DNA from 3 places in the Companilactobacillus sp. HBUAS59699 genome. Region 1 is predicted to be linked to each of the others. Evidence: predicted binding sites of a transcription regulator. Region 1 holds the regulator's gene; each other region holds the start of a gene.
The links. The regulator HrcA, encoded in region 1, represses chaperone genes, less so after heat shock. The targets are predictions, from matches to a motif close to TTAGCACTCNNNNNNNNNGAGTGCTAA.
Positions count from the first base shown of each region.

Region 2: groES (co-chaperone GroES) is a predicted target of HrcA. The motif match lies at 1,120-1,146, and genes of this name have one in related genera.
Region 3: U8519_RS09335 (ATP-dependent Clp protease ATP-binding subunit) is a predicted target of HrcA. The motif match lies at 3,014-3,040, and genes of this name have one in related genera.

Region 1 covers NZ_JAYKTV010000001.1:250,411-255,051, forward strand. Annotated here, with positions in the region: gene truB (tRNA pseudouridine(55) synthase TruB) at 1-181, shown strand, start outside; gene ribF (riboflavin biosynthesis protein RibF) at 194-1,129, shown strand; gene hrcA (heat-inducible transcriptional repressor HrcA) at 1,275-2,321, shown strand; gene grpE (nucleotide exchange factor GrpE) at 2,338-2,931, shown strand; gene dnaK (molecular chaperone DnaK) at 2,986-4,641, shown strand, end outside.
Region 2 covers NZ_JAYKTV010000002.1:47,385-52,025, reverse strand. Annotated here, with positions in the region: gene U8519_RS03830 (cation:dicarboxylate symporter family transporter) at 1-380, shown strand, start outside; gene U8519_RS03825 (CPBP family intramembrane glutamic endopeptidase) at 423-1,049, opposite strand; gene groES (co-chaperone GroES) at 1,182-1,469, shown strand; gene groL (chaperonin GroEL) at 1,521-3,155, shown strand; gene U8519_RS03810 (LysR family transcriptional regulator) at 3,360-4,316, opposite strand; gene U8519_RS03805 (NADPH-dependent FMN reductase) at 4,511-4,641, shown strand, end outside.
Region 3 covers NZ_JAYKTV010000004.1:191,048-195,688, forward strand. Annotated here, with positions in the region: gene U8519_RS09320 (peptidoglycan recognition protein family protein) at 1-674, opposite strand, end outside; gene ptsP (phosphoenolpyruvate--protein phosphotransferase) at 804-2,528, opposite strand; gene U8519_RS09330 (phosphocarrier protein HPr) at 2,528-2,794, opposite strand; gene U8519_RS09335 (ATP-dependent Clp protease ATP-binding subunit) at 3,091-4,641, shown strand, end outside.

The DNA of each region.
Region 1 (4,641 bases):
TGAATTGACTGATGAGGAGTGGGAGGTCCGTGTACTGCATGGCGGATTCTTGGATTTATCAGGTTATGACAAGTCCAATCTGATGCGTGTTACTCGCAATCATGTAACTAAAGCAATTTATAAATACAATGATGAGCGTCAATTGTGGATTCCAGAAACTATGTTATTAAATAATGATTAAGGGGATGAACTGATGGAGATCGTGAATGTTACACATCCGCTGAAGAATAATCAAATACCAGGATCAGATATCGTATTGATCATGGGATTTTTTGACGGAGTTCATCGTGGCCATCAAAAAGTGATTCAACGTGGGGTAGATTTGGCACGTCAAAAAGGACTAAAATCGGTTCTTTTGACTTTTGATCGTTCACCTCGAGAAATATATCAACATGAAGAAAATTATAAATATATTTCCACTATGGAACGCAAAGCTGAGTTAGTTGAAGAACTAGGTGTCGATTATTTATACTTTGTTGAATTCACTTCAGAATTCGCTAGTTTGCCACCACAGGAGTTTGTCGACGATTATATGGTCAAAATGAGAACCAAGTATATCGTTGCCGGCTTTGATTACACTTATGGGAAAAAGGATATCGCCAATATGGAGACTCTCCCTAGCTTTGCTAAAGGTAGATTTGAAGTTATAACTGTGCCTGAGCAAATGATAAATGATGAAAAGATCGGCTCTAGCACTATTAAGAAGTTAATATTAAACGATAGAGTTGATTATGCTAACGAATTACTAGGATATTCCTACCAGAATCAAGGAACCGTCGTACATGGCTTACAACGTGGCCGTACGCTTGGTTATCCGACGGCCAATGTGGTTACTAGCAAATCACAGTTAAAGCCTTCTATCGGTGTGTACGTGACTCGTATTGAGATTGACGGCAAATGGTATCCATCGATGACATCAGTTGGATACAATGTAACTTTTAAGGAAGATACCGGTGTGACGATCGAATGTAATATCTTTGATTTTGATGAAGACATTTATGGAAAAGACGTCCGCGTTGAATGGTTACACTATCTTCGTGGCGAAGTTAAGTTCAGTGATGCTGATGGTTTGGTCAAACAGCTTCACAAGGATAAAGAAGATTCACTGAATTACTTTAAGAAACATTAATATTAGCAGGTTTTTGTGACCTGCTTTTTTCTTTGTGCAAATTTTTAATTTTATGAGTCTCACCACTTGACACTATAAGCATAGATTGTTATATTTTACATTGTTAGCACTCCAATATGAATAGTGCTAAAAGGAGGACGGTAGAATGTTATCGGAACGTCAAGATGCAATCTTGAAAGAAGTCGTGCGCATTTTCACAGATACCGGCCAGCCGGTTGGTTCAAAAACATTGATGAATGCATTACCATTTCACGTCAGTTCAGCAACGATCAGAAATGAAATGGCAGTGCTAGAAGAAATAGGCTACTTAGAGAAGACTCATTTATCTTCCGGTCGTATTCCTTCCGCAATGGGATATCGTTATTATCTCGATAATTTGGTACAACCAACTACCGTACCACAAGATATCGCAAAGAGAATCGACGAGGATTTTGGTCAAACATATCATCAAATTGATGACATCATTGAACAATCGGCGAAAATCTTATCTCATCTAACTAGTTATACAGCAATCACATTGGGACCAGAGAGTAGTTCGATCCTCCTAACAGGATTTAGGATCGTACCTTTGAATTCGCGTCAAATTATGGCGATCATCGTCACAAGCGACAATAATGTTGAGAGTAATATTTATACGATCGATGAAAACTTTGATACAGAGTTAATCGAAAAAATCGTAAGAGTTGTTAATGATAAGTTGGTTGGACAACCGTTGCCACGAGTTTTAAAGATGCTTCACAATGATATACCAGCTATCTTATCTGAGTATATGTATTCAAACGATGGATTGATCGATATGATAGATCAGCTGTTCAAAAAAGCCGGATCGGAAAAGTATTTCGTTGATGGTCAATTGAATTTGTTAAATTACGCGAATAACGAAGATCTATCAGAAGTTCAATCATTATTCTCAATTATTAATCAAAGTACAGATTTGAAGAAATTGCTTGATCCCAACGACACTGATGATGGAATCAGAGTTCGTTTAGGTAGTGAGTTAGGATCCGATGCATTGAAGAACTACAGTATTATCACTGCAAACTATGATGTTGGTCATCATGGTAAAGGGGTAATTGCTTTGCTTGGTCCTACAACAATGCATTATTCACAATTAATTGGGTTATTAGGTGAATTTAGACAAGAGCTGGCAAAGCGCTTGATCGATTATTATTCACGGTATGATGATTCTTGATATTTAGGAGGAAGTAATGGCAGATAAAGAGAAGCAAGAAGATATTAAATCTTCTAGTGAACAGACGAAGACCGCATCTAAGACAGAGTCAAAAGCAAAAGACACTGCTAAGGATGCAAAGAAGGATGCTGAAAAAGTAACCAAAATCGATCCTAAGGATGCAAAAATCAAGGATCTTGAGGCTAAGAATTCAGAACTAGAAGATAAGTTTTTGAGAAGCCAAGCTGAAATTCAAAATATGAATAATCGTCATAAGAAGGAAGTTGCCGGAATCCTTAAATATGATGGTCAAAAATTGGCTACAGAAATTCTTCCAGTTATTGATAACTTAGAAAGAGCTTTGGCAGTTGAAGTCAGCGATGATGCTGGCAAGCAACTAAAGAAGGGTATCGAAATGGTTCAACAACATATGGTTAAGGCATTGACTGATAATCATGTAACGATTATCGACAATGCTGGTAAGAAGTTTGATCCAACTGATAGTCAAGCGGTTCAAACTGTACCAGCTGATAAAGATCATGAAAAAGATACTGTTGTCCAAGTTCTACAAAAAGGTTACAAGCTAGAAGATCGTGTACTTCGTCCAGCAATGGTCGTTGTAGCACAATAGTTCTTCATAATTTAGTTAATAAATAATATTAAAATTCAAAAGAGGTTTATATTTATGTCAAAAGTTATTGGTATTGATTTAGGTACAACTAACTCAGCTGTTGCCGTACTTGAAGGTGGCTCACCAAAGATTATTGCTAACCCCGAAGGTGCAAGAACAACTCCTTCAGTTGTAGCTTTTAAAGATGGTGAAATTCAAGTTGGTGAAGTTGCTAAGAGACAAGCAATCACTAACCCTGATACAGTTTCATCAATCAAGAGACATATGGGTGAAGCAGGTTACAAAGTTACTGTTGCTGGCAAGTCATATACTCCACAAGAAATTTCAGCTATGATCTTGCAACACATCAAGAAGTTCTCAGAAGACTATCTTGGCGAACCTGTTACAGATGCTGTTATTACAGTTCCTGCATACTTCAATGATTCACAAAGACAAGCTACTAAAGATGCTGGTAAGATTGCCGGTTTGAACGTTCAACGTATCGTTAACGAACCAACTGCTTCAGCACTTGCTTATGGTCTTGATAACGACAAGGGTGACGAAAAGATTCTTGTTTATGACCTTGGTGGTGGTACATTTGATGTTTCTATCCTTGAATTAGGTGACGGTGTCTTCGAAGTACTTTCAACAAATGGTGACACACACCTTGGTGGTGATGACTTTGATCAAAAGGTTATCGACTGGTTAGTTGAACAATTCAAGAACAAGAACGGTGTTGACTTGTCACAAGACAAGATGGCTCTACAAAGATTAAAGGATGCTGCTGAAAAGGCTAAGAAGGACTTATCTGGTGTTATGCAAACATCAATCAGTCTTCCATTTATTTCATCAGGTGCTAATGGCCCACTTCACTTGGAAGAAACTTTGACACGTGCTAAGTTTGATGAATTAACTGCTGACTTAGTTGAAAAGACAAAGATCCCAGTTGACAATGCCTTGAAGGATGCTGGTTTGACAATCAACGATCTTGATAAAGTTATCTTAAATGGTGGTTCAACACGTACACCCGCTGTTCAAGATGCTGTTGAAAAATGGACAGGCAAGACACCTGACCACTCAATCAACCCTGACGAAGCCGTTGCCTTAGGTGCCGCTATCCAAGGTGGTGTTATCTCTGGTGATGTTAAAGACGTTGTCTTACTTGATGTCACACCACTTTCATTAGGTATTGAAACAATGGGTGGCGTATTTACTAAGTTGATCGATAGAAATACAACTATCCCAACAAGTAAATCACAAACATTCTCAACTGCTGCCGATAACCAAAGTGCTGTTGACATTCACGTTCTACAAGGTGAACGTCCAATGGCTGCTGACAATAAGACCTTAGGTCGTTTCCAATTAACAGACATTCCAGCTGCACCACGTGGTGTACCTCAGATCGAAGTTAAGTTCGATATCGATAAGAACGGTATTGTAAATGTTTCTGCTAAGGATCTTGGTACTAATAAGGAACAAAAGATTACTATCAAGAGTTCATCAGGCTTGAGCGATGAAGAAATCGATCAAATGATGAAGGAAGCTAAGGAACACGAAGACGAAGATAACAAACGTAAGGAAGAAGTAGACGTTAAGAACGATGTTGAACAAGCATTGTTTGCTACTGACAAGACTCTTAAAGATATTAAGGGTAAGGTTTCTGACGATGAAATCAAGAAGGCCGAAGATGCTCGTGATGCTTTGAAGAAGGCTCAAGACTCTGGTGATATT
Region 2 (4,641 bases), on a different contig from region 1:
CAACTGGTTATACTTTTAACCTTGATGGTTCAGCGATTTATCAATCACTTGCCGCACTATTCTTGGCACAGGCTTATCACATTAACTTGTCGATCGGACAACAGATCACATTGATCGTTGTTCTAATGTTGACATCAAAAGGAATGGCTGGTGTCCCTGGTGCTTCATTCGTGGTCTTGTTAGCCACTGTTTCAACCATCGGTGTACCAATGCAAGGATTAACATTTATCGCTGGTATCGACCGTTTAGTCGATATGGGCCGTACTGCTGTTAACGTTGTTGGTAATTCACTTGCAACAATCATTATTGCTAAGAGTGAAGATGAGTTCGATGATGATAAACGGAAAAAATACGTTGCCGCGTACAAACGTGGTATGTAATTAAAAAAGTTGAGACTTCCAAAGCGGAAATCTCAACTTTTTTTATCTCATACTGATCATGACGACTAATGTATTCATAACCAAGTGACTACCAGCACTGACATAAATATTTTTTGACTTGTAATAAATAAATGAGAACCATAGTCCCATGGCCACATAAACAATGAATCTAGTATCTTGATGCATCAAAGCAAAGAAAATAGCTGAGATTGCGGCTGCCCAGTAGATATTAGTGGGCTTGATCAAATTGGCAAAGAAGACGCGTCTAAAAATTATTTCCTCCATGATGGGAGCACAGATCAAAACGTATGCGAAGTAATATGGATAAGCGTGTACCAAAGTTAATAGCTGTAAAGTATTAGCTGAGGTCGTACTAGTGTGAAAGATCTGCTGATCGATGAATCCTAATCCTAGTTGCAAAATCAAAGCACCGACAGCACCAACGATGATCCATTGTAATTTGTGATTTAGATCAGTTTTTTCTTCTAATTCGTTTGGAGTACTTTTTTGTGTTAAAAAAATCATGATCCCAGTCGCTAAAATTGCGGCCAAAGTAATGATGATAAAATACGCTGACCCAGTCACCTGAACCATTGACAGCAGTGAGCCGATGAAGAGTAAAACGACATATGTAGCCAGAGTTAAAAATTGATTTGTTGAATATTTCATAATTTCTCCTATTTTTTCTAAAGGTAAATACTTGCATGTTCACAATAAAATGTTAATATAAAACATGTGATTAGCACAACAGAACTTGGAGTGCTAAATTAAAATAAATATTAATCATCGGAGGCATTCAAATTGTTAAAACCACTTGGAGACAGAGTTATTGTAACAGTCGATAAAGAAGAAGAGAAGACAGTAGGCGGCATTGTTCTTGCTAACAACGCTAAAGAAAAGCCACAAACAGCTGAAGTTGTAGCTGTTGGTGAAGGCTCAATAACAGAAGATGGAAAGACATTACCAATGCACATTAAGGTTGGCGACAAGGTACTTTTTGATAAGTATGCTGGCTCAAATGTTAAGTTTGATGATACCGATTATTTAATCTTACACGAAAAAGATATCATGGCAATCGTTGAAAAATAATAATTTAAAATGAGAAGTTAAATTACAAAAAAATTATTGGAGTGTGAAAGTATGGCAAAAGAAATTAAGTTTTCAGAAGATGCACGTTCAAAAATGTTAGACGGTGTTAACAAATTAGCTGACACAGTTAAAACAACTATCGGACCAAAGGGTAGAAATGTTGTTCTTGAAAAGAACTATGGTTCACCAGAGATCACAAATGATGGTGTAACTATTGCTAAGAGTATTGAATTAGAAGACCACTTCGAAAACATGGGTGCAAAGCTTGTTTCTGAAGTTGCTTCAAAGACAAATGATATTGCCGGTGATGGTACTACTACAGCCACAGTCTTGGCTCAAGCTATCATCAAAGAAGGTATGAAGAACGTTACTGCTGGTGCTAACCCTGTTGGTATCAGAACAGGTATCGAAAAGGCTACAGAAGCAGCCGTTGACCAACTACACAAGATTTCACACAAGGTAGCTGGCAAGTCAGATATTGCTCAAGTTGCTTCAGTTTCATCAGCTAGTGAAGAAACTGGTAAGTTGATCGCTGACGCTATGGAAAAAGTTGGTAACGATGGTGTTATCACAATTGAGGAATCAAAGGGTATCGATACAACACTTGATGTTGTTGAAGGTATGCAATTTGATCGTGGATATATTTCACAATACATGGTTACAGATAATGACAAGATGGAAGCTGACTTAGACAATCCATACTTGTTGATCACAGATAAGAAGATCTCAAATATCCAAGATATTTTGCCATTACTACAACAAATCGTTCAACAAGGTAAGTCACTATTGATCGTTGCTGACGATATTGATGGTGAAGCATTACCAACACTTGTTTTGAACAAGATCCGTGGAACATTCAATGTTGTTGCTGTTAAGGCTCCAGGCTTTGGTGATCGTCGTAAGGAACAATTACAAGATATCGCTACATTAACTGGTGGTACAGTAATTACTTCAGATCTTGGACTAGAACTAAAAGACACAACTATGGATCAATTAGGTCAAGCTGGTAAGGTTACAGTTACAAAGGACAGCACAACAATCGTTGAAGGTGCTGGTCAAAAAGAAGCTATTGATGAACGTGTTGACACAATCAAGAAACAAATTGCTGACACAACATCAGACTTCGACCGTGACAAGTTACAAGAACGCTTGGCTAAGTTATCAGGTGGTGTTGCCGTTGTTAAAGTCGGTGCTGCTACTGAAACAGAACTTAAGGAACGTAAGTACAGAATTGAAGATGCTCTTAATGCTACACGTGCTGCCGTTGAAGAAGGCTATGTAGCTGGTGGTGGTACAGCATTCTTGAACATCATCGATACAGTTAAGGCTGTTAAGGGTGAAGGCGACGTTCAAACAGGTATCAATATCGTTGTTAGAGCTCTTGAAGAACCAGTACGTCAAATTGCTGAAAATGCCGGTCTTGAAGGATCAGTTATCGTTGAACACATGAAGGATCAAAAGCCAGAAGTTGGTTACAACGCAGCAACTGACAAGTGGGAAAACATGGTTGACGCCGGAATCATCGACCCAACTAAGGTTTCACGTTCAGCTCTACAAAACGCTGCCAGTGTTGCCGCATTGATCTTGACAACAGAAGCAGTTGTTGCTGACAAGCCAGAACCAAAAGACGCACAACCAGCCGCAGGTGCTAACCCAGCTGCCGGTGGTATGGGCGGCATGATGTAGAGAGTTGTCCATCGCAAACGCGATTCAGCTCCAAAGTATCAAAGCTCCAAAAACTTAAACAAACTACTATAAAAGTTACTTAGACAATAACTTAAAAACAAAACCAAAATAACCATTTCTACACCAACGTAGGAATGGTTATTTTTTTGACTCTTGTAAAGTGAAATGACTTAAAGACAAAAAATAACGCTAGTTCAATGATAATTAACTTATCATCGGACTAGCGTCTTTTACTTCAATATCAAATTTTAAGTAGTGTAAAAAGGAATCTATCAGTTCAGTTTCAGCCGCACTTAGAGTTTTGTCAGCTGGGTGGGCAATGAAATAATTCAAAGAAATTAAATCCAGTGGCAACTTATAAATATTGATCGGTGAATCAGTCTTAGGAATAGGGACACTCTCTGGCAAAAATGTGACACCGAGATTATTAATAGCTAATGCTACGATAGTAAAAATGTTATTACTCTCCATTACGACGTTTGGTTGGATCTTGAATTTGTGAATTAAATAATCGACCTGGCGCCTAATGGCTGAACCGTGAGTTGTTAATATCAAATTTTCTTTGAGCAGTTCTTTGATAGAGATACTATCTGGTTTTAAGATGGTTTCTTTCGGTTGGTAAAGCTTAGACGATTCCGGGATAATGGCGTAATAACCATGCTTTCCTTGATCGTGAACGATTAGTCTGGGAGAAATAGTCTCTGGATTTTGACCGATAAAGAAGTCCAGATCACCATTGAGAGTCTTCTTTTCATTCACATCGGGGATTGCTTCGTGTAATTCAATCTTCACATTGGGATGGGACTTAAGATACGTTGGTAAGAATAATGGTAATAAATACGTTCCTAGGCTAGACAGCACGCCTATTCTAATAATCGTGTGTTCGGTCGAAGCATATTGTGAGATACGTTTCCGAAAGTTATCTTGTTCCACTTCCATCGAGTTCAAATATTGATAATAAATTCGACCGGCCTCAGTCAATTGCAGAGGAGTATCGTGACGGTTGATGATCTCAATGTCGAGTTCCTTCTCGACTTTTTTTATTGTCTGAGTCAAGTAAGGTTGCGAGATATAGAGGCTTTTTGCAGCTTTGGTATAGTTGCCATATTTAAGTAAGGTATCTAGATATTGAAGCATGTTAGGTGAATCGATCAATGCCATTATCAACACTCCAGTCTTAATTACCCCAATTATAACAAATTTGTTATAGGTTAATAATTAAATAAATATTTCACAAGAAGAGCTTTGTAATCTAAACTTTAAATTAAGGAGTTTTCTAGAGGTTCATTCGAGAATTCAACTTTTTTTTGAAATCATTTGTGAAATTTAGAACAAATATTGAAAGGGGTATTAATATGAAATTTATCGGAATAGTTGGTACTAATGCTGTCAAATCAACTAATCGTCAATTATTACAATTCATGCAAAAACAATTCTCACAACGAGCAGAAATAGAAATCTGTGAGATCAAAGGTCTACCAGCCTT
Region 3 (4,641 bases), on a different contig from region 1:
TAAACATCACCATATAGTTTTAAGTTGTGGTAAAAAGTTGAGACTAAATCATTGAACTGATCCATATTGTAGCCCATTGAAGCAAAGAAGCCCGTTGGATCAGTATGAGTTGTTTCACCATACATTTTACTTACTTGATAATGTGAAACAACTGTTTGTCCAGGAACATCTGGCAAACCGTATTGTATCAATTTTGCGGCTACATAATAGGCATCATTAGTAACTGATCTAGCAAATGCATCCCGAGTATGTGTTTCACACAATTCAACTTGAATATATTTATTATTGGCAGTTGGACCAGCACCCCAAACACCGTAATCAGCACTGTGAATATTAATGATCTCATTATTATCTACAAATGCATGAACATAGCTTTGAATTGTAGGCCACTCACGATTAAAGAAAGCCACTTCGTTTTCTGCCGTTGCACTATAGTCAGCTGTTTCATGAACAACTACACCTTCAGGCTTGCCGACACCATTTTCATATCCAAACCATTGATTAAAAGTACCTTCACGATATTGAATGGAAACTGGTCTAATCTTATTGTTAATAATATATTCATTGACTGTTTCTGCCTTGACTTCTGTGGAATTAGAAATAACCAACATTCCAAAGAGAATTGAGACTAAACTCAATAAACAGATTACTCCCCTATTTAATTTTGTACGCATGTATCATCATTCCCCCTAGTTTCTCTCGTATCAACTATAAACCCATTAAATGATACATAACACAAAAAAATAGTTACATTTTGGTTACAAAAAAAACAGGCATCTTTCGATGTCTGTTTTTTAAAATCATTACTTGTTGATATATGATTCAACAAGCTTCTTGTTATCTTCATTTGTGATTGATTCGTTAACTGCACGATCAGCTAATTCTTTAAGATCAGCTGTGCTCAACTTCTTCATCAAACTTCTTACACGAAGTACAGATGTAGCAGACATTGAGTATTCATCAAGACCCATACCAAGTAGTAATGGAACCATGATGTTATCACCAGCAGCTTCACCACACATACCGGCCCATTTGCCTTCTGCGTGAGCTGAGTCAATAACATGTTTAACTAATCTCAAGATTGAAGGGTTATATGGTTGGTATAGATATGAAACATGTTCGTTACCACGATCAGCAGCCATTGTGTATTGGATCAAATCATTTGTACCAATACTGAAGAAGTCAACTTCCTTAGCAAATTGGTCTGCTAGAACAGCAGCAGCAGGAACTTCCATCATCATTCCTAATTGAATGTGATCAGAAACTTCTACACCCTTTTCAACTAACTTAGCTTTTTCTTCTTCGAAGATCTTCTTAGCTGATCTGAATTCTGCCAATGTACCGATCATAGGGAACATGATACGTAATTGACCGAATGCTGAGGCACGTAACAAGGCTCTAAGTTGTGTTCTGAAGATTTCTTGTCTATCCAAACTGATACGAATAGCACGGTAACCTAAGAATGGGTTCATTTCTTCTGGAAGTGGTAGGTATGGCAAATGCTTGTCACCACCAATATCCATTGTACGAACAACAACTGGCTTACCTTTCATACCTTCAAGAACTTTCTTGTATGCTTCAAATTGATCATCTTCTGTTGGAAGTTCATCTGATTGCATATACAAGAATTCTGTACGGTAAAGTCCGATACCTTCAGCACCATTGGCAATAACGCCATCTAGGTCATCTGGTGTACCGATATTAGCGGCAATATCAAAGTGTTTGCCATCAGCAGTAACTGTGGCTTCATTCTTTAATTTTTCCCATTCTGCTTTTTGAGCAGCAAAGTCTTTTGCCATCTTGTCATATTTCTTGATATCTTCATCTGAAGGGTCGATAATAGCAGCACCGTTAAGTCCATCAAGGATTACGGTTTGACCATCTTTAACGTCTCCAGTGATTGTGTTAGTACCAACAACAGCTGGTAGTTCCAAAGAACGAGCCATGATAGCTGAGTGAGCAGTACGTCCACCGATATCAGTAACGAAACCTTTAACATACTTCTTATTTAATTGAGCAGTATCACTAGGTGTCAAATCATGAGCAACGATAATTACTTCATGATCGATTAGTGAAGGATTAGGTAATTCAACACCAAGTAAGTGTGCCATTACACGTTTTGTGACATCGCGTACATCGGCAGCACGTTCTTGCATGTAAGGATTGTCTGTCATTCCTTCAAAAATTGCGATAAAGTTCTTTGAAACATCGTCAAGTGCTTGTTCAGCATTAACGGTTTGATCTTTAATTTCTTGTTCGATTGCACCTGTGAATTCTGGATCAGCCAAAATCATTTTGTGTGCATCAAAAACTTGAGCTTCTTCCTCACCAAGTGATTCTTTAGCTACGTCTCTGATTTTTGTTAGTTCAGCATCTGATGTTGCGATTGCATCCTTTAGACGACTAACTTCAGCGTCAGCGTCAGAAATGCTCTTTTTATCGAAAGACAAATCTGGTTGAACTAAAAGGTATGCTTCAGCTGTAGCGATACCGTCACTAGCTGCAATCCCTTTGATAGTTTTAACCATTATTCAGCAAGACCTTCCTTTGTCATTGTGTCTGAAATAGCAACGATAGCTTCGGCAGCGTCATCACCATCGGCTGTGATTGTAACATCAGCACCTTGGCCAACACCTAGTGACATAACACCCATGATTGACTTAAGGTTAACTGACTTGCCATTGAATTCAATGTTGATATCTGAAGCAAACTTGCTAGCAGCTTGTACTAACATAGTAGCTGGACGTGCGTGGATTCCTGTTTCTGCAATAATGTGAAATTCTTTCTTTTCCATAATATAAATACCTCACCATATTTTTAAAATTATTGTAGTATTCTACAAATATTCACTAACTAATTTACCATTATATAGTTTCTTTCACAAGAGTTTTACATAAAAACCTCTCAATGAACCCTTTTATAATAAGCCATGCACCGCTTACATGCAAGCGATTTGAAAACGTATTACTTTTCTCGATAAATTTCTTAATAATTTACATGAGATTTTCAAGACTTAGCACTTGCATTATGCGAGTGCTAATTATATACTACCGTTGTATCCTGTATATGAGACAGAAAGGTGGGGTGTCAGTGCTTTGTCAAAATTGTCACAAAAATGAAGCAACAATTCATTTGTATACAAGTGTTAATGGTCAACGTACAGAAATAAACCTCTGTCAGAATTGCTATCAACAACTACGAAATCAAGCTAACGAAGGTATGAATAATATGGCAGAAAATCCATACGGTTTTTCAAGTTTTGAAGACTTGTTCAATGCCTTGAACAATGGTGGCGCACAAGCTGCTAATGGCATTGGTCAACAAGGTCCACAAACACAGACTGGTGGTAACGGTGGAAACAACCGTGGCCGCAATCGTGGAAATGGTGTGTTAGATCAATATGGTGTTGATTTAACAGAATTGGCTAAAAAAGGCCAAATCGACCCTGTTATCGGTCGTGATAAAGAAATTAACCGTGTAATTGAAATTTTAAATAGAAGAACAAAGAACAATCCCGTCTTAATCGGTGAAGCTGGTGTTGGTAAAACAGCTGTCGTCGAAGGTCTTGCACAAAAGATCGTTGATGGAGATGTTCCAGAAAAACTACAAAACAAACGTGTCGTTCGTCTAGACGTTGTGTCACTAGTTCAGGGAACTGGTGTCCGTGGTCAATTCGAACAACGTATGCAACAATTGATCCAAGAATTACAAAAGAGTAAGGAAATCATCCTATTTATAGATGAGATCCATGAAATCGTCGGTGCTGGTAACGCTGAAGGTGGAATGGACGCTGGTAACGTCTTGAAACCTGCCCTAGCCCGTGGTGATCTTCAATTAGTTGGTGCTACTACTTTGAATGAATACAGAACTATCGAAAAGGACTCAGCTCTAGAACGTCGTCTACAACCTGTTCAAGTTGATGAACCTTCAGTAGAAGAAACTGTTCAAATTCTAAAAGGTATCCAACCTAAGTACGAAGACTATCATCATGTAAAATATTCAAATGAAGCTATCAAGGCAGCTGCAGAATTATCTGCACGTTATATCCAAGATAGATTCTTGCCTGATAAGGCTATCGACTTGATCGATGAAGCTGGCTCTAAGAAGAACCTCCAAATCAATCACGTTGACATGGCTGACTTAGACAATAAGATCTCTGATGCTGAAGTTCAAAAGCAAGCCGCTCTACGTAATGAAGATTACGAAAAGGCTGCTTACTATCGTGATCAAGTAACTAAGTTCCAAGATATGAAGGACAGTGCCAAAGAAAAACCATCTGATGAGAGTGTTATCACCGAAAAGAACATTCAACAAATCGTTGAAGAAAAGACAAACATCCCTGTCGGTGAACTTCAATCAAACGAACAAGTTCAATTGAAGAACTTGGGACCCGACTTGAAGAGTCACGTTATTGGACAAGACGAAGCTGTCGATCAAGTTGCTAAAGCAATTCGTCGTAACAGAGTTGGATTCAATAAGTCTGGTCGTCCAATCGGTAGTTTCCTATTTGTTGGACCTACTGGTGTTGGTAAGACTGAACTTGCTAAACAATTAGCACGTGAGCTATTCGGTACTGAAGATTCAATGATTCGTTTCGATATGTCTGAGTACATGGAGAAACACAGTGTGTCTAAGCTTATC